4 regions of the Mesorhizobium sp. WSM4845 genome follow, and region 4 is predicted to be linked to each of the others. Evidence: riboswitches for the same ligand, from Rfam matches in the RefSeq annotation. Region 4 holds a riboswitch; each other region holds the start of a gene.
What was found. Region 4 has a riboswitch for cobalamin ahead of AC0L2C_RS29130 (CbtB domain-containing protein). Riboswitches for the same ligand answer to the same signal wherever they lie in the genome.
Positions count from the first base shown of each region.

Region 1: linked by a shared signal. The riboswitch ahead of metE (5-methyltetrahydropteroyltriglutamate--homocysteine S-methyltransferase) and the one ahead of AC0L2C_RS29130 (CbtB domain-containing protein) in region 4 are both predicted to bind cobalamin.
Region 2: linked by a shared signal. The riboswitch ahead of AC0L2C_RS07530 (aromatic ring-hydroxylating oxygenase subunit alpha) and the one ahead of AC0L2C_RS29130 (CbtB domain-containing protein) in region 4 are both predicted to bind cobalamin.
Region 3: linked by a shared signal. The riboswitch ahead of AC0L2C_RS20045 (ABC transporter ATP-binding protein) and the one ahead of AC0L2C_RS29130 (CbtB domain-containing protein) in region 4 are both predicted to bind cobalamin.

Region 1 covers NZ_JBVVQA010000013.1:125,870-133,075, forward strand. The annotation lists gene AC0L2C_RS16885 (serine hydroxymethyltransferase) at 1-917, shown strand, start outside; gene metK (methionine adenosyltransferase) at 972-2,147, shown strand; gene AC0L2C_RS16895 (adenosine kinase) at 2,257-3,249, shown strand; cobalamin riboswitch at 3,637-3,836, shown strand; partial or broken gene metE (5-methyltetrahydropteroyltriglutamate--homocysteine S-methyltransferase) at 3,928-6,297, shown strand; gene tdh (L-threonine 3-dehydrogenase) at 6,939-7,206, shown strand, end outside.
Region 2 covers NZ_JBVVQA010000004.1:319,342-326,547, reverse strand. The annotation lists gene bglA (beta-galactosidase BglA) at 1-712, shown strand, start outside; gene AC0L2C_RS07550 (ABC transporter ATP-binding protein) at 738-1,850, shown strand; gene AC0L2C_RS07545 (DUF680 domain-containing protein) at 2,040-2,276, opposite strand; gene AC0L2C_RS07540 (DUF680 domain-containing protein) at 2,351-2,575, opposite strand; gene AC0L2C_RS07535 (DUF680 domain-containing protein) at 2,643-2,849, opposite strand; cobalamin riboswitch at 3,357-3,559, shown strand; gene AC0L2C_RS07530 (aromatic ring-hydroxylating oxygenase subunit alpha) at 3,673-4,920, shown strand; gene AC0L2C_RS07525 (FAD-binding oxidoreductase) at 4,944-6,074, shown strand; gene AC0L2C_RS07520 (FAD-binding oxidoreductase) at 6,084-6,830, opposite strand; gene AC0L2C_RS07515 (molybdopterin-dependent oxidoreductase) at 6,827-7,206, opposite strand, start outside.
Region 3 covers NZ_JBVVQA010000017.1:97,437-104,642, reverse strand. The annotation lists gene AC0L2C_RS20065 (putative bifunctional diguanylate cyclase/phosphodiesterase) at 1-420, opposite strand, end outside; gene AC0L2C_RS20060 (PAS-domain containing protein) at 398-835, opposite strand; gene AC0L2C_RS20055 (FecCD family ABC transporter permease) at 1,283-2,299, opposite strand; gene AC0L2C_RS20050 (ABC transporter substrate-binding protein) at 2,329-3,276, opposite strand; gene AC0L2C_RS20045 (ABC transporter ATP-binding protein) at 3,273-4,085, opposite strand; cobalamin riboswitch at 4,173-4,376, opposite strand; gene AC0L2C_RS20040 (AraC family transcriptional regulator) at 4,642-5,475, shown strand; gene AC0L2C_RS20035 (bifunctional helix-turn-helix transcriptional regulator/GNAT family N-acetyltransferase) at 5,575-6,510, opposite strand; gene groES (co-chaperone GroES) at 6,761-7,057, shown strand; gene groL (chaperonin GroEL) at 7,119-7,206, shown strand, end outside.
Region 4 covers NZ_JBVVQA010000036.1:25,089-32,294, forward strand. The annotation lists gene cbiB (adenosylcobinamide-phosphate synthase CbiB) at 1-492, shown strand, start outside; gene cobO (cob(I)yrinic acid a,c-diamide adenosyltransferase) at 803-1,417, opposite strand; gene cobU (bifunctional adenosylcobinamide kinase/adenosylcobinamide-phosphate guanylyltransferase) at 1,419-1,916, opposite strand; gene AC0L2C_RS29125 (CbtA family protein) at 1,939-2,703, opposite strand; gene AC0L2C_RS29130 (CbtB domain-containing protein) at 2,719-2,898, opposite strand; cobalamin riboswitch at 2,936-3,145, opposite strand; gene AC0L2C_RS29135 (heparan-alpha-glucosaminide N-acetyltransferase) at 3,532-4,524, shown strand; gene AC0L2C_RS29140 (methyltransferase family protein) at 4,521-5,027, shown strand; gene AC0L2C_RS29145 (MerR family transcriptional regulator) at 5,128-5,514, opposite strand; gene mgtE (magnesium transporter) at 5,651-7,063, opposite strand.

The sequences.
Region 1 (7,206 bases), on a different contig from region 4:
ACGGTTGGGCCGTCAACTTCTCTGGCACTGACTATCAGCGAGTTCCGTACGGGCTGCACGAAAAGACGCAGCAGATTGACCATGACCGTTTGCGCGAGACGGCCAAACGGGAACGACCGAAGCTCATTTGGGTCGGCGGAACTGCTTATCCGCGTATCTTTGACTATGAGGCAATGGCCGAAATTGCTTCGGAGGTGAACTCCTATCTGGTGGCCGACATCGCCCACATCAGCGGTCTCGTTGTCGCAGGAGTGCATCCGAATCCCGTTAGCCATTGCGATGTTGTCACCAGCACCTCTCACAAATCGATCCGCGGCCCCCGCGGTGGCTTCATCTTGTCAAGGAATGAAGACCGCCATCAGGCGCTCTACCATTCCAAAAGCAAACACAATCTGGCCAAACGCATAGACCGTGCCGTGTTCCCTCTCCTCCAGGGCGGACCGCATATGAATACGATTGCCGCGCTAGCTGTCGCTCTGCACGAAGCAGGGAATGCAACCTTCCGTGTGTACGGTCAGCAGATCGTCAACAACGCCAAGGCTCTGGCCCAGGCCCTTCTGGAGCGAGGTTATGAACTCGTCACGGGGGGCACTGACAATCACATGCTGATCCTTGATCTTAGGGACCGGCCGCTGTCCGGGAAAGCCTATGCCGAGCGCTTGTCGCAAGCAGGTATCATTACGAATTTCAACATGGTGCCGGGGGACCGGCGCCATCCCGCGCTCACCAGCGGCATTCGGTTAGGCACGCCAGCAGTGACGTCTGTGGGCATGCGCGAGGCGGAAATGCTGCAGATTGCCGCTTTCATCGACCTGGTTTGCCGCCAGCCCGATGATTCGGACGTCCATGCCCGCGTGCGCAGAGACGTTGCCGACTTCTGCGCTGCGTTCGACGTGCCGGGCATCTCCGACAGGTAAGACGGCCTGATCAACTGTCACATCTATTTCCAACGTTTGAAGCGAGGAAATCCCATGACCAGAAAATTCGTGTTCTCTTCCGAATCCGTCGGCGCTGGACACCCCGACAAGATGGCCGACAATATCTCAGATGGCGTGCTCGATGCGATCCTTCTCAAGGATCCCAAGGCTCGCGTTGCTTGTGAAGCGTTGGTGAAATCAGGGATGGTCGTTCTGGCTGGCGAGATCACCAGCCACGCGCAGATCGACTACAGCCAAGTTGCCCGCGATATCATTTTGGACATTGGATATGACGACGATGCGATCGGCTTTGACGGCCGGCGTTGCGTCGTGATCTTGGCCTTGACCGAGCAGTCGCCTGACATCAGCCAGGGCGTCGACGAGGGACGAGGGCAAGATCTCGAGCATGGAGCGGGGGATCAGGGCCTCATGTTCGGGTACGCGTGCAACGAGACCGAAACATTGATGCCGTTGCCAATCCAACTTGCTCACGAGTTGACAAAAAAACAGGCAGAGGTGCGCCAAACCGGACGCCTTGGCTGGCTTCGCCCGGACGTTAAATCACAGGTATCCGTCCGTTATGAGGGTTTGCGCCCGGTAGCGCTTGATACCATAGTCCTGTCGACGCAGCATGACGAGGAGGTCTCACAAGCCACGGTCCGCGAAGGCGTCATTGAGGAGATCATAAGGCCGGTCTTGCCCCACGACTTGGATACGACGGGGATAAGGTTCCTGGTCAATCCAACAGGCCGGTTCGTGGTCGGTGGGCCGCGCGGCGATTGCGGTCTCACCGGACGCAAGATCATCGTCGATTCCTACGGCGGTATGGGGCGTCACGGCGGCGGTGCCTTTTCGGGCAAGGACCCGTCCAAGGTTGATCGGTCGGCCGCCTATGCGGCGCGGTACGTCGCAAAAAACGTCGTTGCCAGCGGACTGGCGGAGGTGTGCGAGGTTCAGCTTGCTTACGCGATCGGTGTCGCCGCGCCGGTCTCTATCCTCGTCAATACATTCGGAACCGCAAAGATTGATGAAAAAAGGATCGAGCGCGCCGTCCTTGAGCTTTTCGATCTCCGGCCGAAAGGCATCATCAAGGCGCTTGATCTCTTACGGCCGATTTACCGCAAGACCGCGACATACGGACACTTCGGCCGCGAAGAGCCGGAGTTCACCTGGGAAAAGACGGACAGAGCTGACGACCTGTTGCGTGAGGCAGGACCGGCAGCTGCGTGATGCGCGGGTATTGGATGCGTCGGCGTAGGGCGACCCATTCCACACTCGCCAAAAACACGCCGGCCCCGGCGTGGCGAGAAGCCGGCTCGGGTTTTTGGCGGAGACACTGATGTCGAAATATGACCTGCTTTGCATCGGCAATGCCATTGTCGACATCATAGCCCAGTGCGACGAGGCATTCCTTGAGACGAACGGCATCATCAAGGGCGCGATGAACCTGATCGACACGAGGCGCGCCGAGCTACTCTACAGCCGCATGGGCCCGGCTATCGAAGCCTCCGGCGGCAGCGCCGGCAACACGGCGGCGGGCGTCGCCAGCTTCGGCGGCCGCGCCGCCTTCTTCGGCAAGGTCTCGAACGACACGCTCGGCGTAATCTACGCCCACGACATCCATGCCCAGGGAGTTGCCTTCGACACCAGGCCGCTCACGGGTGAGCCGCCGACGGCGCGCTCGATGATCTTCGTCACCCCTGACGGCGAGCGCTCGATGAACACCTATCTCGGCGCCTGCGTCGAGCTCGGGCCGGAGGATGTCGAGGCCGACAAGGCCTCTGGCGCCAAGGTCACCTATTTCGAAGGCTATCTGTGGGATCCGCCGCGCGCCAAGGAAGCAATCCGCCAAACGGCGATGCTGGCGCACGCGGCAGGCCGCGAAGTGTCGATGACCCTGTCGGATTCGTTTTGCGTCGATCGCTACCGAGACGAGTTCCTCGAACTGATGCGTTCGGGCACGGTCGATATCGTCTTTGCCAACAGCCACGAGATCAAGTCACTCTATCAGACATCGTCGTTTGACGAGGCGCTGGCGCAGATCCGCAAGGATTGCCGTATCGCCGCCGTGACCCGCTCGGAAAAAGGTTCGGTGATCGTGCGCGGGGACGAGACCGTGGTCATCAAGGCGACCGCCATCAAGGAACTGGTCGACACCACGGGTGCCGGCGATCTCTATGCCGCCGGCTTCCTGCATGGATACACGCAAGGCCGCGACCTGCAGACCTGCGGCGACCTTGGCTCACTGGCGGCCGGATTGGTGATCCAGCAGATCGGCCCCAGGCCACGGCAGAATCTGCGACGAGAGGCTGAGCAGCCGGGGTTGCTGTAGGGGGCATTTCCGCGAAGTGCTGCCCACCTTCCCGTTTTGCAGGCTGTCCAGACAAGCGCGGGTAAACGTCGCGTACCCGTCCGTGAAGGATGGCGGTTTTCTCCAAATTTCTGATTTCTTGAGGCTCAGGAACGTTGTCACACTTCGGGCCAGTACTGCCGGCCGATCATGATGGCCAACACGCCCTTTTTGACGAAGGTCGTTTTGAGCCGGGATCGTACAATTGACAGATTGCCCGAGCGACCAGGCACAGCCTGCGCAAACCGGAGAGTGGCGCAAATGGCTCAGCTCTACCCGCGACCTGCGACTTGGGAACACGCCGCAGGTGAACGGCTCACATAAACACATAAACATTTCTTTATACGTCATTGACAAAGGGGGCTGCTGCGATTGTCGGCGCGTCGTGGTTCTCCGCAAGGCGTTGCCGTAGCGGAGCTAAGAGGGAAGCCGGTGCAATGCCGGCGCTGCCCCGCAAATGTAAGCGGCGAGCCAAACCCATCAATGTCACTAGGGCGAACTGCCCCGGGAAGACGGGGCAGAGGCTGTGACCCGCGAGTCAGGAGACCTGCCACGGCCAACAACGTCCACGGGCGGGGTGTCTGGTGGCCGCGGCAGCTCGGCGTTGATGCCGGCCTGCTAGCGCCTTCCTTGTCCCCGCCCCAACCATCGGGGTATGGAATGAATGTTTCCCAGCAAGTTCCCATAGCAACGCTTGGCGTGCCGCGTATCGGTCGCCGGCGAGAACTGAAATTCGCGCTCGAAAGCTACTGGTCCGGAAAATCGTCTGCTGCCAACCTAGTGTCGACGGCCAAGGCACTGCGTGCCGCCAGCTGGAGCGAGCAGCACGACCGCGGCGTGTCGAAAATCCCGTCGAACGATTTCTCACTGTATGACCATGTGCTCGACACCGCAGCAATGGTCGGCGCCGTGCCAGCTCGTTACGGCTGGACGGGCGGCGAGGTCCCGCTTGACATCTACTTCGCGATGGCGCGCGGGACGCAAGGCGATACTGCGGGTTGTGGACACGCCAGTCACGGGCATGCAGTTCAGGGGCAGCGCGTAACCGCGATGGAAATGACCAAATGGTTCGACACTAACTACCACTACATCGTGCCGGAGCTGGGCGACGATCAGACATTCGCCCTCTCGCCGGCGAAACCAGTCGATCACTTTCTGGAGGCAAAAGAGCTCGGCATCCATACACGCCCGGTCATCCTTGGACCGGTGACCTTCCTCAAGCTGGCGAAGTCTCCCGACCAGGGCTTCAATCCCATAGCGCTCCTACCGCGCCTGCTGCCCGTCTACGAGCAACTCCTGCAGAGGCTGGAGCTCTCGGGGGCCGACTGGGTGCAGATTGATGAGCCGGCCCTTGTGCTCGATCTTAACCCGAACGAACGAGCTGCCTTCGAATTCACCTATGGGCAGCTGTCGAAAGCCGCGCCCAAGTTGAAAATTATGCTGGCTACCTATTTCGGGCCGCTGGGAAACAATCTCGAGACCGCGCTTTCGCTGCGCCTGGCGGGCCTGCATCTCGACCTCGTGCGCGCTCCCGAGCAGTTGGAGACGGTTGGTCGGCTCGCACCGAAGGATCTGGTGCTCTCACTTGGCCTGATCGACGGCCGCAACGTCTGGCGCGCGAACCTTGGCTGCCATTCTCGACCGCATCAAGCCGGTCGTTGCCGGGTGGCCGCTGGATCGCGTCGAGATTGCGCCTTCCTGCTCGATGCTTCATGTGCCGATGGACCTGCGGATGGAGACCGCGCTCGATGTAGACCTCCGTTCGTGGCTGGCATTCGCCGCCCAGAAGACTGAAGAGCTGCTCGTGCTGGCCCAAGCCTTGTCCGAAGGCAGGGAGGCCGTAGCAGGCGCGCTGAAGGCTTCTGAAGAGGCGACCGCCGCGCGCGCAATGTCTGCAAAGGTCCATGATCCGCTCGTCCACGGGCGCGTTAGCAGCATTGACGGCGTCATGAAGCAACGAAAGAGCGCATTTGCCAAGCGCTCGAGCATCCAGGCCGACACGCTCGGCCTGCCGCCGTTCCCCACGACGACCATCGGGTCCTTCCCGCAGACGCCCGAGGTGCGCAGGGCGCGCTCCGCCCATGCGAAGGGCCGGCTGAGCTATATCGACTACCAGGCCTTCCTGAAGAAGGAGACCGAGGCGGCGGTCCGTTGGCAGGAGGAGATCGGGTTTGGACGTGCTGGTACATGGCGAGTTTGAACGCAACGACATGGTGCAGCATTTCGGCGAGCAGCTGTCCGGCCTCGCCTTCACCCAGCATGGCTGGGTGCAAAGTTACGGCTCCCGGCTCGTGCGCCCTCCCATCATCTTCGGCGACGTATCGCGGCCCAATCCGATGACGGTTCTCTGGTGGCAATTTGCCCAGTCGCTGACGAAAAAGCCAATGAAGGGCATGCTCACAGGCCCAGTGACGATTCTTAACTGGTCTTTTGTTCGCGACGACGTACCCCGCGCCAAGGCCTGCTGCCAGATCGCACTTGCCATCCGCGATGAAGTGGCTGCCCTTGAAAGAGCTGCCGCAAGGGTGATCCAGATCGATGAGGCCGCGTTTCGCGAAGGCTTGCCCCTGCGGAAGTCCGACTGGAAACATTATCTCGGCTGGGCTGTCGAATGCTACCGGATCGCTTCGACGGGCGTAGAGGACGCGACCCAAATTCACCCACGTGTGCTATTCAGAGTTCAATGAGATCATCGACTCGATCGATGAACTGGACGCGGACGTCATTTCGATAGAGACGTCGCGCTCCAAAATGGAACTGCTGGACGCCTTCACCAAGTCCAAATATCCGAACGAAATCGGTCCTGGCGTCTACGACATTCACTCACCACGTGTCCCGGAGATCGGCGAGATATTGCATCTCGCCCAACTTGCCCGCGAGCGACTGTCGGACGGCCAATTGTGGGTGAATCCGGACTGTGGCCTCAAAACAAGGAAATGGGAGGAGGTCCGCCCTGCCCTCATCAACATGGTCGCTGCAGCACGCGCGCTAAGGGAGAAAGTGCAGGCGCAGGCCGCTGGGCCACTGTGACGGGCAAACATGTGACCCGCGGGCTTTGCGGATATTTAAGGCAGAAAGGACGCCATCGAAAGCCGCGCGCAAGTCGGTCGACGCGTGCGAGGCCCCCACCCTTGTCGTCCAGCCGAAGGTCCGCTCGACGACTCAGCGGCGGACAGGATCTGGAAGCACTTCTGGTCGTCCGAAGACGGATGATTTCGCCACGAAATGGAGGAAGGCGGCTTTGTCCATGAGCTTCTGCCTCTCACACCGCCAGCGGTCAACAGACACTTCACCGAGGGCGAACGATGCCGCCGGTGCACCGGCACATCGAGATATCGGCGGCGAGGTCGACCATCGAGAGCATCGGTCGCATGTGGCGGACATCGACAAAATAGCAATACCGCCTAACCGCAAGCTGCGACCATTCCTCATCGCTTGATTGAAACTTGGCTGCATCTGGCATGGCGCTTGCTCCGCTTCCGCTAAGGTTCGCTGGAACAGGTTTTCACGCGCACGGGTCGCGGTGAAGTGTTGCTCGACACAAAGGCAGCCGCCAACATTACGATCGATCCAAAGATCTCAGGATGTGCTCTCCGAGCCTACCTTTCCGTTGTTTAGGCTACCGGAGGAGCGGCGAGGAGTAGAACCAACCAAGGTGTAAGGAGCATCTGATGTCGAACATGATGAAGGCGCTGGTCAAGGCCAAGGCCGAGCCGGGCATCTGGATGGAAGAAGTGCCGGTGCCGGAAATCGGCCCGAACGACGTTCTGATCAAGATCAAGAAGACCGCGATCTGCGGTACCGACGTCCACATCTACAATTGGGACCAGTGGGCGCAGAAGACCGTGCCGGTGCCGATGGTGACCGGCCACGAATTCGTCGGCACGGTCGCCGACTTCGGCGCGGCGGTCACCGAATACAAGATCGGCCAGCGTGTTT
Region 2 (7,206 bases), on a different contig from region 4:
CAGCGCGGCAAAGGTGCGTTCGGTGCTGGAAGCCTTTGGCGAGGTCGCCAGCGACGGCTGGTCGTGTTGGGCCTTCTCCAACCACGACGTGATGCGCACTGCCTCGCGCTGGGCGGCCGGCGAGGCCGACCAGACCGCTTATCTCAAGGTGATCTCGGCGCTGCTGATGTCGCTGCGCGGCTCGGTCTGCATCTACCAGGGCGAGGAACTCGGTCTTGGCGAAGCGGAATTGCAATTCGAGGATCTGCAGGACCCCTACGGCATCCGGTTCTGGCCGGAATTCAAGGGCCGCGACGGCTGCCGCACGCCGATGGTCTGGAATGGCGCCGACGGCAATGGCGGCTTCTCCACGGCAAAGCCCTGGCTGCCCGTGCCTGCCAAGCACCTTTCGCAGGCGGTCGATGTGCAGCAGGGCGACGACAACTCGCTGCTCGAACACTACCGGCGCTTTCTCGCTTTCCGCCACCTGTATCCGGCGCTGGCCAAGGGCGAGATCGAGTTCATCGAAAGCCAGGGCGATACGGTCGCCTTCACGCGCCGCGAGGGCAATGAGCAGATCGTCTGCGCCTTCAATCTCGGCAGCCGACCGGCCGAAGTCAATCTCGGCGGACGCTCGCTGCAGCCCTTGCCGGGGCACGGGTTTTCGGGACAGACTGACGCCGGCTTTATCCGCCTCGGCGGCTACGGCGCCTGGTTCGGGCGTATCGACTGAATTTGCAATTCACTGGAGGGAACCCATGGCCGATGTCACGCTAAGGCAAGTGAAGAAATCATACGGCAATCTCAACATTCTCCATGGCATCGACCTCGACATAAAGTCGGGCGAGTTCATCGTCTTCGTCGGCCCTTCGGGCTGTGGCAAGTCGACCTTGCTGCGGTCGATCGCCGGGCTTGAGGAAATCACCTCCGGCGAGCTCAAGATCGACGGCGAGGTGGTGAACGACGTGCCGCCGTCGAAGCGCGGCATCGCCATGGTGTTCCAGTCCTATGCGCTCTATCCGCACATGACTGTCTACGACAACATGGCGTTCTCGATGAAGATCGGCAAGGAGAGCAAGGCCGAGATCGACAAGCGGGTGCGCCAGGCGGCGGAAATCCTGCAGCTGACCAAATATCTCGACCGCCTGCCCAAGGCGATGTCGGGCGGCCAGCGCCAGCGCGTCGCCATCGGCCGCGCCATCGTGCGCAACCCCAAGGTCTTCCTGTTCGACGAGCCGCTGTCGAACCTCGACGCGGCGCTGCGCGTCGCCACCCGCATCGAGATCGCCAAGCTCAAGGAATCGATGCCTGCTACAACGATGATCTACGTCACCCACGACCAGGTCGAGGCGATGACGCTGGCCGACCGCATCGTGGTGCTCAAGGAGGGCCATATCGAGCAGGTCGGCACGCCGATGGAGCTCTACAAGAGACCCGGCAATCTGTTCGTCGCCCAGTTCATCGGCTCGCCGGCCATGAACATCCTGCCGGCGACGATCGACAAATCAGGCGACCCGACCATCGTCAGTCATGTCGGCGGGCGCAAGGCGACGGTGCCGATCGCCACGCCGGCGTCGGCGACGGGCGCTGCGGTGAGCTTCGGCGTGCGGCCGGAAGATCTGACGATCGCCACCGGTGCGGATTATCTTTTCGAGGGAACGGTGGATTATGTCGAGCAACTCGGCGAGGTCCAGCTCGTCTATGTCGACATCGGCCGCGCCGACCTGCCGCTGGTCACCAAGCTGCCAGGCAATGTCGGGGTCAAGCGCGGCGCTGCGCTGCGCTTGAATGCCGATGCCGGCGACCTGCATATTTTCGATGCCGACGGACATTCATTCACGCTCCACAAAGCGGAAGCAAAGGCAGCCTGAGAGCAGCAGCCGAACTGATGGATGTTTGGTGACCCAAAAACGAGAGCGGCGGGCAAGCCGCCACTCTTGTGCGTTCCGGTCGCTGTTAGTGCGACGTGCGTCCAAGTGGACGCACAAAGGTACGCTCCAACACTTTAAACCTGCGCATCGTGCTTTCCGAGAATCGGAACCGATTTTCGGGCCGATGCGCTAGCGGCCGAACAGGTTCCGGTCGCTGCCCTGCGGGGCGGACTTCTGTACGTCGCCCGACGAGTTGAGCAGCTTGTAGACCGGCGAGCCGGTATTGCGTACCGAAGAAGTCTGCGTGTTGTCGACGTTGATGGTCGCCTGCTTGTTGATGTCGGTTCTGCCAAAGTTGTCGCTACCGGCAAAAGCGCCGCCCGCAGCAATCAAAAGCGCGGCGGCGGTAAGAACGATCTTCTTCATTTTCAAAACTCCTGGATTTTCTTGGTTCCGCCAGCCCGGCGGGCAAATGCCGCCGCCGCTGTTGGAACGAACTGTTAGTTGTTGCCGAACAGGTTACGGTCGCTGCCGTTGACGGGTTTCTCGTCAGCCAGAACCGGATTCTGCACCGAAGCCGAACTCCGAATCGAAGCCGTGTACGAGTTGCTGTCGACCGCAGCGGCCGGCTGGTTGGCGCCGTTCGATCCAAAGTTGTCGCTGCCGGCAAAAGCGCTGCCGGAGATGGCCACAATGGCGGCGGTGGCAAGAATGAGCTTCTTCATTTCAAATACTCCTGAGTTCCTCAGATCCCGAGCGGCGGACCGCCACTTTGCTGTTTGGGACCAGCTGTTAATTGTTGCCGAAAAGGTTGCGGTCGGCGCCCTGGCCAACGGGCTGCTTTTCAGCGTGAGCCGGCGTCTGGACAGAGGCCGTATACGAGCTGTCGACCGAAGCAGTCGGCTGGTTGGCGGCGTTGGACCCATAATGGTCGCTGCCGGCAAAGGCGCTGCCGGTGATGGCCAGAGCGGCGACGGCAGCAAGAGCGATCTTTTTCATTTTAGTACTCCAGTATCTTAGTCTTCAGTCCGTCTAGCGGCGTGTCTTGGGAGGATGCGCGCGTCGTTCGGACAGCCCCGATGTGGGAAGGCCATTCGGCGGATTCCAATCACGAAGTTGTTCCGTGTGGACCAAGAATCTACACCTTGAAATTGTACCAGAGGCATCTACTACCATAGTTTTATGGTTCGTTTTCAATATCTTATTCAAAATTAGCCATTCATGATTTGACGGATTGGCGGATCTGCGTTCACAGCATGCTGTACGCATTGTCAACAGAAACGAACCGTTCGGTTCGATTTTAGAAGCGGCTAATAGTCACTTTTGTAAACTGTTAACCTTCCTGGTCTCCGCCGCGGGTCGGATTCGATGTCACGGCAGCCGACAATGGCCGCCGACAAAGTGGGGTTTCAGCCCTGCAGATATAAACCTGCAGGTTTCGCCGGCGGTGTCGCGCCGCATGGATACGATGTCGCTTTCATGCCGGCAGTCAGCCGGCCGGCATGATTAGATCACGCCATCTCAGGTGCCGCTTGGTGACGACGAAGCGGAGAATTGGGAAGCCGGTCAGAACCCGGCGCTGCCCCCGCAACGGTGGTGGAGTTCAAGTCGCAACGGGAGACCACTGGGCCACAAGCCTGGGAAGGTGTCGCGACGAGTCCGCAAGGACACTCCAGAGCCCGGAAACCAGCCCGAGATTTTCAGACTCGACTGATCGCGGTGGGCGGTCAAGAGGTGGATGATGCACGTCCGGCCCTGTCGCCGGCGTGCAAACGGTCCTCCCTCCATCACCACCAGTTCAGTCCTTACACGAGGACAGGACATGGACGCGCGCAACGACATGCTGAGGCTCTTGCACGGCCGCAGGCAAGGCTATTCGCTCGAGCAGCCCTTCTACACCGATCCAGATTTCTTCAAGCTCGACATGGAGCTGATCTGGTATCGCGACTGGCTGTTCATCGGCCACGATTGCGAGTTGCCGAAAGCTGGCAGCTATATCACCGCCCAGATCGGCGACTATCCGGTCGTGCTGGTCCGCGACCAGCAAGGCAAGATCAATGCCTTCCACAATTCCTGCCGGCATCGCGGCAGCCGTGTCTGCAATGCCGACAAGGGCACTGCGGCGAAGCTGGTCTGCCCCTATCACCAGTGGACCTACGAGCTGGACGGCCGGCTGTTGTTTGCTCGCCAGATGGCAGACGGCTTCGACAAGAGCCAGTTCAGCCTGAAGCCGGTGGCTTGCGAAAGCGTTGCCGGCTACATCTTTATCTGCCTGGCCAACGAGCCGGCCGACTTCGCGCCGATGCGCGCCATGATCGAGCCTTACCTGCTGCCGCACCGGCTGCGCGAGGCAAAAATCGCATTCGAATCGACCATCGTCGAGAATGGCAACTGGAAGCTCGTCTGGGAGAACAACCGCGAGTGCTACCATTGCGCCGGCAACCATCCGGAACTCTGCAAGACATTCCCGGAAGCGCCGACCGTGACCGGCGTGCAGGGCGCCGACAGCGATCCAGAGATGCTCGCGCACTGGGCGAAATGCGAGGCGGCGGGCTTGCCGAGCAAGTTCCGCATCGATCCGGCCGGGCAGTATCGCGCCACCCGCGCGCCGCTGCTGCGCGACGCCGTCAGCTATACGATGACGGGAAGACGCGCGGTGAAGAAGAACCTTTCCGACAGCGTTTCGACCGACCGTATCGGCTCGCTGCTGCTCTATCACTATCCGACGAGTTGGAACCATATCCTCGGTGATCATGCCGTCACCTTCCGCGTGCTGCCGATCAGTGCCACGGAAACGGCCGTCACCACCAAATGGCTTGTCCACAAGGACGCGGTCGAAGGCGTCGATTACGACCTCGTCGAACTCACCCATGTCTGGACCGAGACCAACGACCAGGACCGTCGCATTGTCGAGGAAAACGCCTTCGGCATCCTGTCGCCGGCCTATGAGCCCGGCCCCTATTCGGAACTGCATGAGGGCGGCGTCATCCAGTTCGTCGAATGGTACGCCTCCTTCATCGGGCCGCGCCTTGCCGAGGCCGGGCGGCCGGCGCTGCGCAGCGTCGCCTGAACGAGGTCAAGGGGATGAATGCGATGACGGACCTTGGCCTCTACCGCCATCTCGACGAGATGGCGCCCTGGAACGACAGGCTCCAGGTGCTGGAAGTCATCGGCGTCAGCGACGAGGCGCCTGACGTGAAGACCTTCACCTTCCGCTCTGACAACCAGACCTGGTTCCGCTACAGACCGGGGCAGTTCGTGACGCTGGAACTGCCGACCACCGAGGGCCCGATGATGCGGACCTATACGCTGTCGTCCTCGCCGTCGAGGCCGTTCTCGATTGCGGTGACGGTGAAAGCGCAGGCCGGCAGCCTCGGCACCCGCTGGATGTTCGACAATCTGAAGCCCGGCGTTCACGTGAAGGCCTATGGGCCGGCGGGCGACTTTTCGCTGCACAGTCATCCAGCGGCCAAGTATCTGTTCATTTCGGCCGGCTCAGGCGTGACGCCGATGATGTCGATGCTGCGCTGGCTGAACGACTGCGCGCCATGGACAGATGTCGGCTTCGTCAACTGCGCGCGAAAGCCCGAGGAGATCATCTTCCGCAAGGAACTCGAGCTGCTCGGCAGCCGCATGCCGGGCCTGACGCTCGGCTTCATGATCGAGGAGCGGTCCAGCCGTGAGGGCTGGTTCGGCCATATGGGCCGGATCGACGCGATACGGCTGCCGCTGCTGGCGCCCGATTTTCGCGAGCGCGAAATTTTCTGCTGCGGCCCCGACCCCTTCATGCGCGCCGTGCGGCAGATGCTGGAGGCGGCCGGCTTCGACATGGCCAACTACCATCAGGAGAGCTTTGCGGCCCCGGCGGTGGAGGAAATTCCGGCCCCGTTCGGTTCGCCGGCAGAGGGTGGGCCGGCAAAAGGTGGGCCAGCAGAGGGCGGCATCGAGGTACCTGCCGAGGCCGCAACGCCGATCCGCTTTTCGCTTTCGGATATTGATGCCGAATGCGTTGCCGGCCAGACCGTGCTGCAGACGGCGCGCGCTTCGGGCGTACGCATCCCCGCAGCCTGCGAGTTCGGCCTGTGCGGAACCTGCAAGGTGAAAAAGGTCTCGGGCACGGTCGAGATGAGCCACAATGGCGGCATCCTCGATCACGAGATCGACGACGGCTTCATCCTTGCCTGCTGTTCGAAGCCGCTGACGGCGCTCGAGATCGACGCCTGACCGGGGAGCTTAAACCCCGTAGCGCTCGGTGCGGATGAGGCTTGCCGGAACGCCGGCATCGATCAGCGCCTGGGCGGCGGCCGACACGAAGGCATTCGAGCCGCAGACAAAGGCGAACCTTGGCGGCGCGGGCAGCCGCAGCATCGATTGCTCCATCATCGCGGCATCGACCCGCCGCGAATAGTCTGACGGGCGCCGGGCGGCCTCGCGGGTCAGCGCCAACACCAGATCGAAGCCGTCCCGACGATCGTGGAAGTCGATCAGCTCCTCGCGAAAGATCACCTCGTCCCAGACCCGTGCGGAAAATACCAATGCCACGGGCACCGCCGATCTGCGCGCGGCGCGATGGCGGATCATCGCCATCAGCGGTACCACGCCGGACCCGCCGCCGACCAGCAGAAGCGGGCCGCCGTCGCTGTCGGACCAGACGAAGTGGCCACCGAGCGGTCCGCGCAACTCGACCTCGTCGCCAACCGCCGCGATATCGTGGAAGAAGGGCGAGATCTCGCCATCATCGAGCCTTTCGATCGCCAGCTCGATCGTCTCGCCGGCTTCCGGCGCCGAGGCGATTGAGTAGGAGCGGCGCGCCTGATAGCCGTCCGGCGCCGTCAGCCTGACATCGACATGCTGCCCGGCACGATAGGCGAAGGGCCGCGACGGCTGGAGGAAAAAGCTGGTGACGCGCGGCGTGCGCTTTTCGATGCGGGCGATGGTCACCGTCTGCCAGGGCGACTGCGCCGCCGGCACGTCGCTCATGGATCGCCCGTATAGCGCTGCTCGCGCCACGGGTCGCCATAGATGTGATAGCCGCGCAGCTCCCAGAAGCCGGGCTCGTCGCGCTCGGTGAACTGCAGGCCGTTCAGCCATTTGGCCGACTTCCAGAAATAGAGATGCGGAACCAGCAGCCGCGCCGGGCCGCCATGGTCCGGCGTGATCGGCTTGCCTTCGTAAAGCAGCGCCACCATCGCCTTGCCGGCAGTGAGATCCTGCGTCGGCACATTGGTTGTATAGCCGTCGAAGGACAGCGCCAGCGTGAAGGCCGTCGGTGGCTCGATACCGGCATCCGCCAGAATATCGTCGACCAGCACGCCTTGCCACGCCGTGTCGAACTTGGTCCACGCGGTGACGCAGT
Region 3 (7,206 bases), on a different contig from region 4:
GCCGACCAGACCGAAGATATCGTTTTGAACATTGCGCAACGGCACCTTCGTCGACGAAAACCATTTGCCGGCGCCTGACGCATCGACAACGAACTCTTCCTCATCGATCATCGGCTGTCCGCTGCGCAGCACGCCTTGCTCGATGGCGCGAAACTTCTGCGCAAGGTCGGGGGCATGAAGATCGGAATCGGTCAAACCGATCATGTCACTGGTTTTGGCCTTGCCGCTGTCGGAAGCAATGGCCCTGTTGGCGACGACGAAGCGGCTTTCGGTGTCCTTCACCCACAGGTAGTCGGGCACCCAGTCGATCAGCGTTTGCAGCGAGATGCGCTCGTCGACGATCAGGCGATTGGCGGTGAGTTCCGTTATGTCCTCATGCGTGGCCACCCATCCGCCGTCAGGCATCGGCTGATGGCAGATCTGAATTGTCCGGCCGTCGGTGAGATTGGCGGTCCAGGGTCGTGCCCGAATTGACCGCTCGGGCGAATGCGAGATAAGCGTCGCTGGCCATCGCGGATGTCCCGGCAGCGATGCGGCGTTCGACGATTTCGCCCAGCGTCCGGCCGGGGCGCAAGTGTTCGGGCGCGATGCGGTAAATTTCCGCATAGCGGCGGTTGCACAGGATCAGCCGTTCAGCGGCGTCGAAAAAGCAGATGCCTTGCGAGATGTTGTCGATCGCCGTCTCGAATCGCAGCGCCTGTTGCTCGAGTGTTGCGATCGTAGCCCTGAGTTCGCGCTCGAGCGTCTCGTACGAGGAGCCCGCCAGTTTCGCCAGCGTGGCAAGCTCGGTCGATTCGGGCGCCTGGGCGGCTTGCCTCGATGATTTCGTGACCAAACACAGTTCCTCCGGTTCGGCGCCTGGCGCAAAGCAAGGAAAGCTCGCTGCAAGCTAAGCGACCGCATAGTGGTCCAGATATACTAATGGCATGTGAACCGGGTCGATGCCGGGGCATGGCGCAGTTCTTGCCTTCTCCCCTTGTGGGAGAAGGTGGATCGGCGCGCAGCGCCGAGACGGTTGAGGGTGCTGGCCGGAGCGCTGTCGGTTCCAAGCTGGAGCACCCCTCATCCGGCCGCTTCGCGGCCACCTTCTCCCACAAGGGGGCCCACAAGGGGGCCCACAAGGGGAGAAGGTGGAGCCAATCTCGTGCAGGCCCATCGCACATGATGGCCGATCCTGCCGGTGAAAATCTCGACGGGCGGTTCGGCGCGCTGCGCCGGTCCCAGAGGTCAGTCCAAAGACTCGGCATTGTGCCAGAAGCCGGCAAGTGTGCATGGCAGCCCATCATGAACGATTGCGAATGAGCATGGTGACCACGAAGAAAGCGCCGACCGAACTGGTGATGATGCCGATCGGCAGTTCCTGCGGCGACAGCAGCGTGCGCGCCAGAAGGTCACTTGCTAGCAGCAGCACCGCTCCGAAGAGGGCGCAGCTTGCAATCAGGCGCAGATGCAACGGGCCGGCCAGGGGCCGGGACAGATGCGGGATCATCAGCCCGACGAAACCGATGACACCTACGACCGAGACCAGGATCGCCGTCGAGAAGGCAGCGACGAGAAACGCCGTCCTGCGCATCCGCACAACCGGCACGCCGAGGCTTTCGGCAGCATTCTCGCCGGCCAGGAAGGCGTCGAGCTTGCGATGGTTCCACAGGCCATAAGCAAGAATGGTGCACGCGCCAAGAGCAGCCAGCCCGACATTGTCCCATCGCGCTAGGCCGAGCCCGCCCATGGTCCAGAACAAAACCGAGCGAGCGGCGCGCTGGTCTCCGGCGAAGACGAGATAGTTGGTCAGGGCGATGAACATGAACGAGACGGCAAGCCCGGCCAGTATCAGCCGTTCGGGGCCTTGCCCCCTCACCCGCGAAACCAGCAAAAGCACGATGCCGGCGGCCAAAATGCCGCCGGTGAAGGCGGCAACCGGCAACGTCCAGATGCCGAAACGGTCGCCAAAAATGGTGATGACGGAAACAGCGCCGGCCGCGGCACCGGAGGACAGCCCGAACAGGAATGGATCGGCGAGATCGTTTCGGGTTACCGTCTGCAGCAGCGCGCCGATGACGCCCAGCCCTGCGCCGACACAGATCGCCATGATGGTGCGCGGCAGCCTGAGATCGACGACAATCTTGGCAACCGGGATCTTGGCGACCGGGATATTGCCGACTGAGCCGGGCACGAGGTCTCCGTCCAGCCCGGCCGCATGTCCGAGCGCAGCAATCACGTCGCTCAACGCTATGACTGTCGATCCATAGGCGATCGACAGCAGAGCAAGAGCGGCGATTGCTGCCGCTCCTGCTGCCATGGCCAATTCGAACGCCCTGTGGCGCAAGCTCAGAAGGCTTCCGGGTGCATCGCGCTGGCGATCTTGCCGATCGCCTCGATGTTAGCAGGTCCGGGCGTCAGCTCGGCATAGCGCAGCGCGACGAAGCGCTCGCTCCTGACCGCATCGGTCTCCTTCATTGCCGGATGGACTTTGAGGAAGTCGAGCAGTTTCCTGTAACCGCCGCCGTCCTGGTAGTCGAGCAGGATCAGGAACTGCGGATTGCGGGAAGCGACCGTTTCCCAGTCCGTGTTGCCCCAGTTCGTCTGCATGTCGGCCATGATGTTGTCGCCGCCGGCAGCGGCGATCATGGCGCTGGGGATCGCGAACTTGCCTGATGTGAAGGGTTTGTCTTCGCCGGAGTCGTAGAGAAACACCCGCGTCCGCTCGCGGTCGCCGGCCTTTGCCGTGATATCGGCGAGTTGCGCTTTCCAGCCTGAAACGAGTTTTTCCGCCTTGGCTTGCTTGCCGAAAATCCTGCCCAGCTTTTCGATGTCGCCGTAGAGCAGGTCCATCGAGGCGGCGGGGCGGTTGTTGTCGAGATGGACGCAGCTTTCCGTCAGCACCAGCGTCTTGACGCCGTGCGGCGCCAGCGTATCTGGCGTTACCTCGCCGCCCGGCTTCATACCGTAATACCAGCCGGCGAAGAAGAAATCGGGCTCGACCGCGACCAGGTTTTCGAGCGCCGGGTATTTCGGCGCAAGTTCAGGGATCGCGCCCTGCTTGGCCTTGAATTCCGGACCGACCTTGTACCATCCGGTGATGCCGGTCAGGCCGACGATCGACGGTTGCAGCCCCAGCGCGAAGGCCATCTCGGCCATGTTCATATCCTGGATGACGGCACGCTTCGGCGCGGCGTCGAACGTCAGCGGCGTACCGCAGCTGTCGACTGTTACCGGGAAAGCGAAGGCGGTCTGGGCAAGCAGCAGAGAGGCAAAAGACAGTGCGAGGCGTTTCACGGATGTTGCTCCTTGGTTAGATCAGAAGAGGCACGGTTCGGGACTTCGAACACCGTGAGTTCGCGGTCTTCGGTCGGATGGCGCAGCCGAAGCACGTCGACGCCGAAAATCTCGCGGATCAACTGCTTGGTCAGCGCCTCGCGCGGACCGGCGAGTGCCTGCAGCCGGGCCTCGTTCATCACCGCGACCCTGGTGGCAAATGGCGTGACCAGCGACAGATCATGCAGCACCGCCACGACGGTCATGCCAAGCTGCGATACGAGTTCGAGAAGTTCGCTGCGGGCGCGCGGATCGAGATGATTGGTCGGTTCATCGAGGAACAGGATTTTCGGCTCCTGGGCGATGGCGCGCGCCAGCTGGGCGCGTTGCCGCTCACCACCCGACAGCGAGCCGATCGTGCGGCCGAGCAGCGGCAGCAGGCCGGTTCTGCGAAGCGCTTCGACGACGATGTCGCGTTGCTCGCTCCTGCGTCGCCAGCAGGCATGCGGGACCCGCCCAAGTCCGACGTAGTCGATCACGGCAAGCCGCGGATCGGGCTGATCGGTCTGGCCGACGACTGCCATGTGCAGCGCCCGCTCGGCGGCCGGAAACGTCTCCAGCCGGCGTCCGGAAAATCTCACATCTCCCGCGCTCGGACGCAGCGTGCCGCATAGCATGCGCAGCAGCGTCGTCTTGCCGGCGCCGTTGGGACCGATGATAGCGAGGCGGTCTCCCGCCGCGACCGAAAGGCTGACCGCACTGACCAGGCGCTGGCCATTCGCCGTGGCGCTCAGTTCACGCGCTTCAAGAAGAGGCTGGCAGGCGTCCAACTTACCGTCACTTTCTCAATGGCGACGGAAGGAAGCTGGACCGGCCGACAAGACCGATGTCCACGTCTCCTCCCGGCACACCCCGTCCGGTCAACTCGTGCGATGGCAGGTCTCCTGGCTCGCGGGTCCTTGCGCCATCCTGCCTTCCCAGCCTTGCCGGCCAGTGGCATTTTCGGATTTTGCTCGCCGCTTACAGTTGCGGGGGCAGCCACGGCCTCGATCCGAAGATCTCACCGTGTTCCCTTTTCACCCTCGCCTTTCGGCTTGGGGACCATCAGTCAGCCACCCTAGTTTTCCGCCAATCCCAGCGCAATAAGTTTCCGGGGTTCGGAGTGCCCCGCGAGCAATGGTCTTGTCAGAACGAGCATACCGAATCTTGTAATGTAATAACGTTACTACTTAAAAGACAACGCCTGCTCCCGTCAAGCGCTTCGCCCAACGCCTTCGACTTGCCGACCACCGTCGCATTGCGCGGTGCGCAATTTCGATCAAACTGCCTCCACCAGGAAGCGATACCATGACCTGGCCAATGCGCAGTCCCACAGCAAGGAGCCATATGAACCCGACCGAGAAAGCGCTGTGGTTCGTCGAAAGCCATCTGCCGGAAGCCATCTCGCTCGACGATGTCGCCAACAGCAGCGGCGTGTCGCGCTTTCACGTGAGGCGGGCTTTCGGTGCGGCGACAGGCCGTTCGGTGATGGGCTACCTGCGTTCTCGCCGCCTGACCGAGGCGGCGCGCAGGCTCGCCGCCGGCGCACCGGACATTCTCTCGGTCGCGCTCGACGCCGGCTATGCCTCGCATGAGGCTTTCACCCGCGCCTTCCGCGACCAGTTCGGCACCACGCCGGAACTGGTGCGCGCGCAAGGCTCACTCAAAAACCTCGATCTCGTGGAGCCGATCCTGATGGACCAGTCCTTCCTCACCAATCTCGAGCCGCCGCGTTTCGAAACCAGCCGGCCGTTCCTCATCGCCGGTCTCGGCGAGCGCTACAGCTGCGAAACCAGCGCCGGCATCCCGATGCAGTGGCAGCGGTTCGGCCCCTATATCGGCAACATTGCAGGCGAGGTCGGCGACGTCGCCTATGGCGTCTGCGTCAACGGCGACGATGCAGGCAATTTCGACTATATCGCCGGCGTCGAGGTGTCCGACTTTTCGGACCTGCCGAAGGAGTTTTCGCGCGTACGCGTGCCGGAGCAGGAATACGCCGTGTTCGCCCATCGTGACCACATCTCGACCATCCGCCGCACGGTCAACACGATCTGGAACAAATGGCTGCCGGCCTCCGGGCACAAGATTGCCGACGCGCCCGAATTCGAGCGCTACGGTCCCGAATTCGATCCGCGCAGCGGCAATGGCGGGCTGGAAATCTGGATACCGGTCAAAGGGTGAGAATGGCCCAGTTTTCAACTTGTGTTGGAGACTAGTGTCGCGGCGCTCCGCCTTATCTTGCCTTCTCCCCTTGTCCCACAAGGGGAGAGGGGAAAGACGCTACAACTCCAGGTTCCAGTTCTGGCCGACCAGATCCTTGCCGAAGGCGTGGTGGCGTTCCTGATTGGCCAGCTTGAACCCGGCCGCCTCGTAGATGCGGCGCGCTGAGGTGAGCACGTCGTTGGTCCACAGCGTCAATTTCTTGTAGCCCTTGGCACGGGCAAGGCCGGTGCATTCCTCGACCAGCCGCCTGCCGATGCCGAGACCGCGCGCCGAGGGTTCGACATAGAGCAGGCGCAGCTTCGCCACCGCGTCCGACTGGCGCACGAGAAAGACCGAGCCGACGACTTCCCCTTCCCGCTCGGCGATCCAGCTGCGTTCCCATTTCGGATCGTAGGATTTGACGAAGGCGCCGAGGATTTCGGCGACCAGCGCCTCATAAGTTTCGTCCCAGCCATATTCCTGCGCGTAGAGCAGGCCCTGGCGATGGATGATCCAGCCGATGTCGCCGACCTGCAAAGACCGCAGCATGTAAGGGACCTTGGGCTCTGCACTCTCGCCCAGCAGGCGCTGCACCGTCTGCATCGCCTTGACCAGCCGGTCCTGTTCCGGTGCGGAAAGCCGGTCGAGCAGGGCCGCGACCTGATCGTGCGAACCCTGGTTCAGCGGGGCGAACGCCGCTCTTCCCGCCGGCGTCAGCGCAATCGACGAGCGCCGAGCATCGGCTTGCGTCGCCACGCGCTCGACCAGGCCACGCTCTTCGAACTTTTTCAGCAACCGGCTGAGATAGCCGGGGTCGAGACCGAGATCGCGCGCAAGATCGGTGGCGGTCAGGCCATCGCGAAGCGCCAGTTCATAGAGCACCCGAGCCTCGGTCAGCGAGAAGGCGCTTTTCAGCAGCCCTTCGTCGAGCAGCCCGATCTGGCGGGTGTAAAAGCGGTTGAAGCCCCGCACTGCATCGATCCGCTCCCTGCCGGGTTGATGATGAATCGTCATGGCATCCTCCTGCCCGCACAAGATCAACCATTTAGTTGACTCAGTCAAGTATCAGTTCGAAGCAGGCTGCGGCTGTCGATCAGCTCACTCAGCGCCTTGACTCTCGCCAGCCACCGGCTTATCTCACCGCCACGTTAGCACTCGCCATTGGTGAGTGCTAAGCGTAGGTCCGGCGCCGCCGGGCTTATAGGTTTGTCCGGCGCCGCCGGACGGAGGAACTATTCTCACCATTCTCACCGAGGAATAAAAAATGGCAAAGTCGAAGTTCCGCCCGCTTCATGACCGCGTGGTCGTACGCCGGGTTGAATCCGAATCCAAGACTGCCGGCGGGATCATCATCCCCGACACGGCGAAGGAAAAGCCGCAGGAAGGCGAGATCATCGCCGTTGGCTCCGGCGCCCGCGACGAAGCCGGCAAGCTCGTCCCGCTGGACGTCAAGGCCGGCGATCGCATCCTGTTCGGCAAGTGGTCGGGCACCGAAGTCAAGCTCAATGGCGAAGACCTTCTGATCATGAAGGAATCCGACATCATGGGCATCATCGGCTGATTATCGGCCTCACCATCACTTAATCCTAGGGCTCAATTCAAGCCCCTGCCAGGAGCTAAAAATGGCTGCCAAAGACGTAAAATTTTCTCGCGATGCCCGTGAGCGCATGCTGCGCGGCGTCAACATCCTCGCCGACGCAGTGAAGGTCA
Region 4 (7,206 bases):
GCGCCGGTCTTCTGGATCGGCGTCGGCGGGCTGGCCGGCGGCGTCGCCTACAAGGCCGCCAATACCGCCGATTCGATGATCGGCCACCGCACGCCGCGCCACGAGGCCTTCGGCAGGGCGGCCGCGCGCTTCGACGATCTGATCAACCTGCCGGCGTCGCGGCTGACCGCACTGCTTATCGTGCTGGCCGCCTTCCTCGTCAAAGACGCCGATGCCGGCAACGCCTGGCGCACCGTGCGGCGCGACGCGAAAAAGCACCGCTCGCCCAATGCCGGCTGGCCTGAAGCAGCGATGGCCGGCGCGCTCGGCCTGGCGCTGGCCGGGCCGCGCTCCTACGACGGCATCATGGTCGACGACGCGTTCATGGGCGAAGGCGGCCGCCGCGATGTCGAGAGCGTGGACATCAGACGAGCGCTAAGACTCTATCAGGTTGCCGACTTTCTGCTGATGGGACTGTTCGGCTTGCTGTCGGTGATCGTAATCGTTGCGTGACGTCGAACAAATATGTGCTGCTTCAGGGCAATCGCTTCAGGTTGGCGCTGCCCCTCATCCGCCTGCCGGCACCTTCTCCCCGTATAGTGACGGGGAGAAGGGGCTTGCCGCGACCCTCAGCACCCTTTACGCAACGCTGGACATTGGCGAAATCCTCTGCGAAGTCGTCCTTTCTCCCCGTCACTATACGGGGAGAAATGCCCGGCAGGGCAATGAGGGGCGGCGCAGAGATCGACGATTAGCCATTTCAACATGAGTTGGATGCATCGTCTGCCCGAAGCATTGCCCTGTCCCTCGCGCGAACGAAACCTCAGAACTCTATGCCCTGCTGCGCTTTCACGCCGGCGGAAAAGTGATGCTTGGTTACGCCCATCTCGGTGACCAGATCGGCCGCCTCGACCAGCGCCGGCTTGGCGTTGCGGCCGGTGACGACGATATGCAGGTTTTCGCGGCGGCCCTTCAGCGCCGCCACCACCGTGTCGAGATCGAGATAGTCGTAGCGCAGCGCGATGTTCAATTCGTCGAGCACCAGCAGGCTGATCGATGGATCGGCCATCAGCTCGAGCACCTTGGCCCAGGCAGCCTCGGCGGCGGCGATGTCGCGCTTCAGATCCTGCGTTTCCCAGGTAAAACCCTCGCCCATCGTGTGCCAGACGACCCGGTCGCCGAAAGCGGCAAAGGCGTCCTTCTCGCCGGTATGCCATTTGCCCTTGATGAACTGGACGACGCCGACGCGCCTGCCGTAGCCGAGCATCCTCAGCGCCAGCCCGAAGGCGGCAGTGGTTTTGCCCTTGCCGGGCCCGGTGTTGACGATCAGCAGTCCCTTCTTGACCGTCTTGGCCGCGACCTCGGCGTCCTGCACCGCCTTGCGCTTGGCCATCTTTGCGCGGTGGCGTTGCTCGTCCCTGTCGTCGATATCGGTCATATCACTTCACCTTGAGCGGCAGTCCCGCCACCATCAGCAGCACCGTGCCGGCGACGGCGGCGACCTGCTGGTTGAGCCGGCCGGCGGCATCGCGAAACCGGCGGGCAAGCGCATTGTCGGGCACGATGCCTTGCCCGACCTCGTTGGAAACCACGAACCACGGCCCGCGCGGCCGCGACAACACATCCGCCAGCCCTCGGCATTCGGCCTCAATGTCGCGTTCGGCCAGCATATGGTTGGACAGCCACAGCGTCAGGCAGTCGATCAGGACGGGCCGGCCGTCACGCAGCGCCCCGATCGCGCCGACGAGATCGAGCGGCGCATCGATCGTCGTCCAGCCGTCGCCGCGCCGCGCCCGGTGCAGCGCGATGCGTTCGCGCATCTCGTCATCATAGGCTTGCGCCGTGGCGATGTAGGTCCACGGCGCCGGACAGGCCTTCACCAGGCTTTCGGCATGCGCGCTCTTGCCCGAGCGTGCACCGCCGACGACCAGGGTCAGCTTGCTGCCTGGAGCAGCGCGATCAGGCAAGGCTGTCGCGCAGGCCGGTTGCGGCGCCGGTCAAGCGGCCGCGCACCACGCCGACGACAGCGCCGAGCACCAGCCAGAACACCAGATTGGTCAGCGTCACCGCCACCACGAACTGGTGGTGCAGGCCTTCCGGGATCGGCGATTCGAAACTTTCGGGCTGCGGCGCGCCGACAATATGCGGCGCGACGATCAACGCTACGGCAAGGAGGGCCAGCGGCAGCGATTTGCGAAAGGCGAGCAGCCCGAGACCGGCAGCCGTCGCCACCACGGTCGCCGTCCACCAGATCTGGCGCTGGGCGAGATCGGCCGCCGGCATCGCCGGCAGTTCGGGCGGCAGGCCGAGGTTCGGGGCCAGCGTGAACACGGCGAAGCCGGCAAGGCCCCAGAACAGGCCCTGTCGCCAATTGCCGATGCCGCCGGCGAATTCCGAAGCGGCGACCAGGATCAGCGCAAAGCCGATGCCGGTGACGACGTTGGCAACGACGTTGAAAGCGAAGCGCTCGAAGCCATCGGCCGGCGCCCAGCCTTCCTCTTCCGCGGTGGCTGCTTCAGCCGGCACGGCGCTGCTCATGGCATTGCTGCCTGCTGCGGCCGGCGACAAACCATGGTCATGCGTGTGACCACCGCCGGCCTGTTCGTAGACTTCCGCCTTGAGGATCAGTGGCACGGTGGCGTAGGCCTGCATGCAGGCGAGAACGACGCCGGCCACTAGCCCTGCGATCGCCGCGATGAACACGACGTTGCGAAACAGTGTCATGGTGTCAGCCCCTCGTCAGTGGCAGGGAAAGCCCATCGAATGGCGATAGTCGTGAGCGGCATTGTGGACCGCATCGATATGCGAGAAGCCGACAAAGCCCATGACGAAAACGCCGAGAAATGCAGCAAGCGCCAACTGCACAAAGCGCGACTGCGAGGAAACGGAAGCGCCGAGCGAGACGGAAGCGGTATTCATGTCTTGTCCTTTCGCCCTCCACCCGAGGGCATAGAAGTCAGTTCTCCTGTCGCCGGCAGGTCTCCTGGCTCGCGGATCAGCGCCCTTCCCCACCTTCCCGAAGAAGCTCTTCCCGAAGAAAATCTTCAGTGGCATATGGAGAGGACTACCGCACACAGTTGCGGGGGCAGCCACGGCATCGGGCGAATTTTGCCCCTACCGCATTCCCTCTTGGTTCCAAAACGGAACCGACGACGGCTGCGACTATAGGCAGAATCGCCGCGCCCGGCAAACCAAATTCCGCCAGCTAGCAGCGCGAATGCGCCGTGCCGGCAGACCAGCTTGGTTCCTCGACGCCGCGATCTTGACAGGTTGAAAGCCGATCGTCCGCGCTGCCCCGGGGCGCTGTCATCGATGGTTTCGCCAATCACCAGCGTTGCAAGAAGGGCGCCGGCATTGCGGCCAGCTTCTTTCGCCCCGTTTACGGGGAGAAATGCCCGGCAGGGCAATGAGGGGCGGCGCCGGCCTCGACCACTGGCTGCGAGCGGCATACGGCGCTTTAGCCTAAGCCCTGGGCATCAATGGGCCCTGTCTTCTTTTGTCCGGGGCAACCATGATAGTCGTCTTGCAGCACTGAATCAGAATTGCGAGACCATGACCATTCCTACGCCGGCCGTTCAGGACCGATCCAGGCGCATCATCGCCATCGACGTCGCCCGCGGCATCGCTTTGCTTGCCATGGCGAGCTACCATTTCACCTGGGATCTCGAATTCTTCGGCTACACCGATCCCGGCCTGACCGCCTTTGGCTGGTGGAAATTCTACGCGCGCTGCATCGCTTCGACCTTCCTGTTCCTGGTCGGCGTCAGCCTGTTCCTCGCCCATGGCAAGCAAATCCGCTGGAACGGCTTCTGGAAACGCTTCGCCATGGTCGGCGGGGCGGCGCTCGCCATATCGGCCGCCACCAGGCTTGCCACACCCGACAGTTTCATCTTCTTCGGCATCCTGCACGAGATCGCGCTCGCCAGCCTGCTCGGCCTGGCGTTTCTGCGGCTGCCGGCGCTGCTGACGCTGGTTGTCGCAGCTTTCGTCATCACCGCGCCGCTCTACCTCAGGTCCGAGATCTTCGATCATCCGGCCCTGTGGTGGGTCGGCCTGTCGGCAACCAACCCGCGCTCCAACGATTATGTCCCGCTGTTTCCATGGTTCGGCGCTGTGCTTGCCGGCATCGCAGCGGCAAAGCTTGCCTTCGCCTCCGGCATGCTGACGCGGCTGGCGGGCCTAACGCCCGGCCGCTGGACTAATCCGCTGGTCTTTATCGGCCGGCACAGCCTCGCCTTCTATCTGATCCACCAGCCGGTGCTGATCGGCTCGGTCTGGCTGATTTCGCAAGTCATGCCGGCAGCCGTCGAAACCAGGCAGGTCACCTTCCTGAAAAAATGCCAGGCATCGTGCGAGCAATCGCGCGACACGGAGTTCTGCAGCAGCTATTGTGTCTGCATGCTCGATACGCTCGAGGGCGAGGCCACGCTTGATCGGCTCTACCGCAACGACCAGGCTGCGGAATGGAAGGCGCATCTCGACGAGCTCGCCGGCGCCTGCACTGCCAAGGCCGACGGCACTTTGATGGAGGGAGGAGCACAATGACCGACCATCAGCAGAAACCGGGCCAACAGAAACCGGGACAGCAGAAACCGGGGTTTATACCGTGGCCGCCGCTGATCTATGTCGCGGCCATCGCCGTCAGCATCGCGCTTGGCTTGCTTTATCCGCTGCCATGGATCGGCGGCCTTTTGGGCGACATCCTGTTCGCGGCCGGCTGGGTGGCATTGTTCGGCGTCGTCGCACTCTGGTTCACGGCGATCCGCATCATGATCCGGGCAAAGACGACGCTCCACCCGAACGCCGTGCCGGACCATCTGGTTACATCGGGCCCCTTCGCCGTCAGCCGCAATCCGATCTATCTGGCCAACACGCTGCTGATGATCGGCGTTGCCCTTATCTCGGGGAACGTATGGTTCCTGCCGCTGGCGATCATCGCCGCCTTCGCAACGCAGAAAATGGCGATCGAGGGCGAGGAAAAAGTTCTGGCAACGAAATTCGGCAAGAAATACCGGGATTACGCAAAAAGGGTGCGCCGCTGGATTTGAGGCGGCAACCGGAGCGGAGCGTACATTTGAGTAGGTGAGCACCGGAAGCGCAGAAAGCCACGCTGGCTGGCCCCCAGAGTAGAATTATCAAAAAGGCCGATCAGGTGTTGACGCCGAGCTCCACCAGCCGCTCGACGCAGGATTCCTCGGCCTGGTCCAGTTCAGCCAAGGTTTCTTCGAGGTCGCGGCGCTTCTGGCGCAGATCCTCGCGCTTTTCCTCGATGCGCTTGATCATCAGGTTGAGCTGACCGACCTCGCCGGGCGGCTCCTTGTACATCTGGATGATTTCGCGGATCTCGTTGATCGAAAAGCCGAGCCTCTTGCCGCGCATGATCTGGCGGATGAGGTGCCGGTCCGACGGGCGAAACAGCCGCGTGCGGCCGCGCCGTACCGGCTGCACCAGCCCCTCGTCCTCGTAGAAGCGCAGCGTCCGCGTCGAAACATCGAATTCGCGGGTCAGTTCGGTTATCGAATAATATTCCCGCATCATCACTCCAAATGCCCGGCCGCGCTACGAGTTCCAACCATGCGGCCTCGCTATCCGCACGCGTGTCAGAATCGGCCAGAGGCTGTTCCAAAATCTCGCATGGCATTTACGTAAAAGTCAATTGAGTGGGCGTCGCTCACACGCCGAACCACCATGTGGCGAGGCCGAGAAAGGCAAAGAAGCCAACAACGTCGGTGACGGTCGTGACGAAAACCGCCGAAGCCACGGCCGGGTCGATCTTGAACCGATCGAGCAGCAGCGGGATCAGGATGCCGGCCAGTGCGGCCACGAACATGTTGATGATCATCGCCGCGGCGATGATGCCGCCCAGATTGGGATCGCGGAACCAGGCGGCCGCGACGATGCCGATCAGGATGGCGAAGATGATGCCGTTGATGAATCCCACCCCCATCTCGCGGCGGATGATGCGGCCGGCGTTGTAGATGTCGAGGTCCCTGGTCGCCAGCGCCCGCACCGTGACCGTCATGGTCTGCGAGCCGGCATTGCCGCCCATGCCCGCGACGATCGGCATCAGCACGGCCAGCGCCACGATGTGCTCGATCGTGCGGTCGAACAGGCCGATCACCGAGGCCGCCAGGAACGCCGTCAAAAGGTTGACGAGCAGCCACGGAACGCGCGAGCGCGAGGTCGAAAGGATGCTGTCCGACAATTCTTCGTCGCCGACACCGCCCATGCGCAGCAGATCCTCCTCGGCTTCCTGCTGGATGACGTCGACCACGTCGTCGATGGTCAGCACGCCGACCAGCCGCTCGTTCTCGTCGACGACGGCAGCGGAGAGAAGGTCGTATTGTTCGAATTCGCGTGCCGCCTCTTCCTGGTCCATCGTCGCCGGAATGGCGTGCCTGGTCTCATGCATCACCTCTTCGACCTTGATCGAGCGCTTGGTGCGCAGGATCTGGTCGAGGTCGATGGCGCCGAGCAGCTTGAAGCTCGGATCGATGACGAAAATCTGGCTGAAGCGGTCGGGAAGGTTGTTGTCCTCGCGCATGTAGTCGATGGTCTGGCCGATCGTCCAGAATGGCGGCACCGCGACGAACTCGGTCTGCATGCGGCGGCCGGCGGTCTCTTCGGGATAGTCGAGCGAGCGGCGCAGCCTGATCCGCTCGGTGAACGGCAGTTGCGACAGGATCTCGTCCTGGTCTTCCTTTTCGAGATCCTCGAGAATGTAGACCGCGTCGTCGGAATCGAGGTCCTGCACCCCCTGGGCAATCTGGGCGTTGGGCAGGCTGTCGACGATGTCGCGGCGGATAGCCTCGTCGACCTCGGTCAGCGCGGAAAAATCGAAGTCGGCGCCCAACAATTCGACCAGCGCGCGGCGCTGTTCTGGATGAAGCGCCTCGATCAGGTCGCCGAGTTCCGATTGGTGCAGGTCGTCGACTTCACGCTTTAGCGTCAGCGTGTCGCGATCGGCGATCGCGGCGCCGATCTGGGCAAGGAACGACGACAGAATGGCGCCATCCTCGCCATAGATGTCGGCGCTGTCCTCAGCGGTCCTGGCGCCGGTCGTCTGTTCGTCCTGGCCTTCCACAAGCGCCTCCCGCCATTCTGAATTCCGGAAAAGCTGCGTGTCAGGTCTAGCGCATGACCATGAAAATCGGAATCGATTTCCAGAAAGGATCATGAGCAGCGTCAAATTGCTACAGCGTCCGTCAGATTTCGAAGTCGATGTCA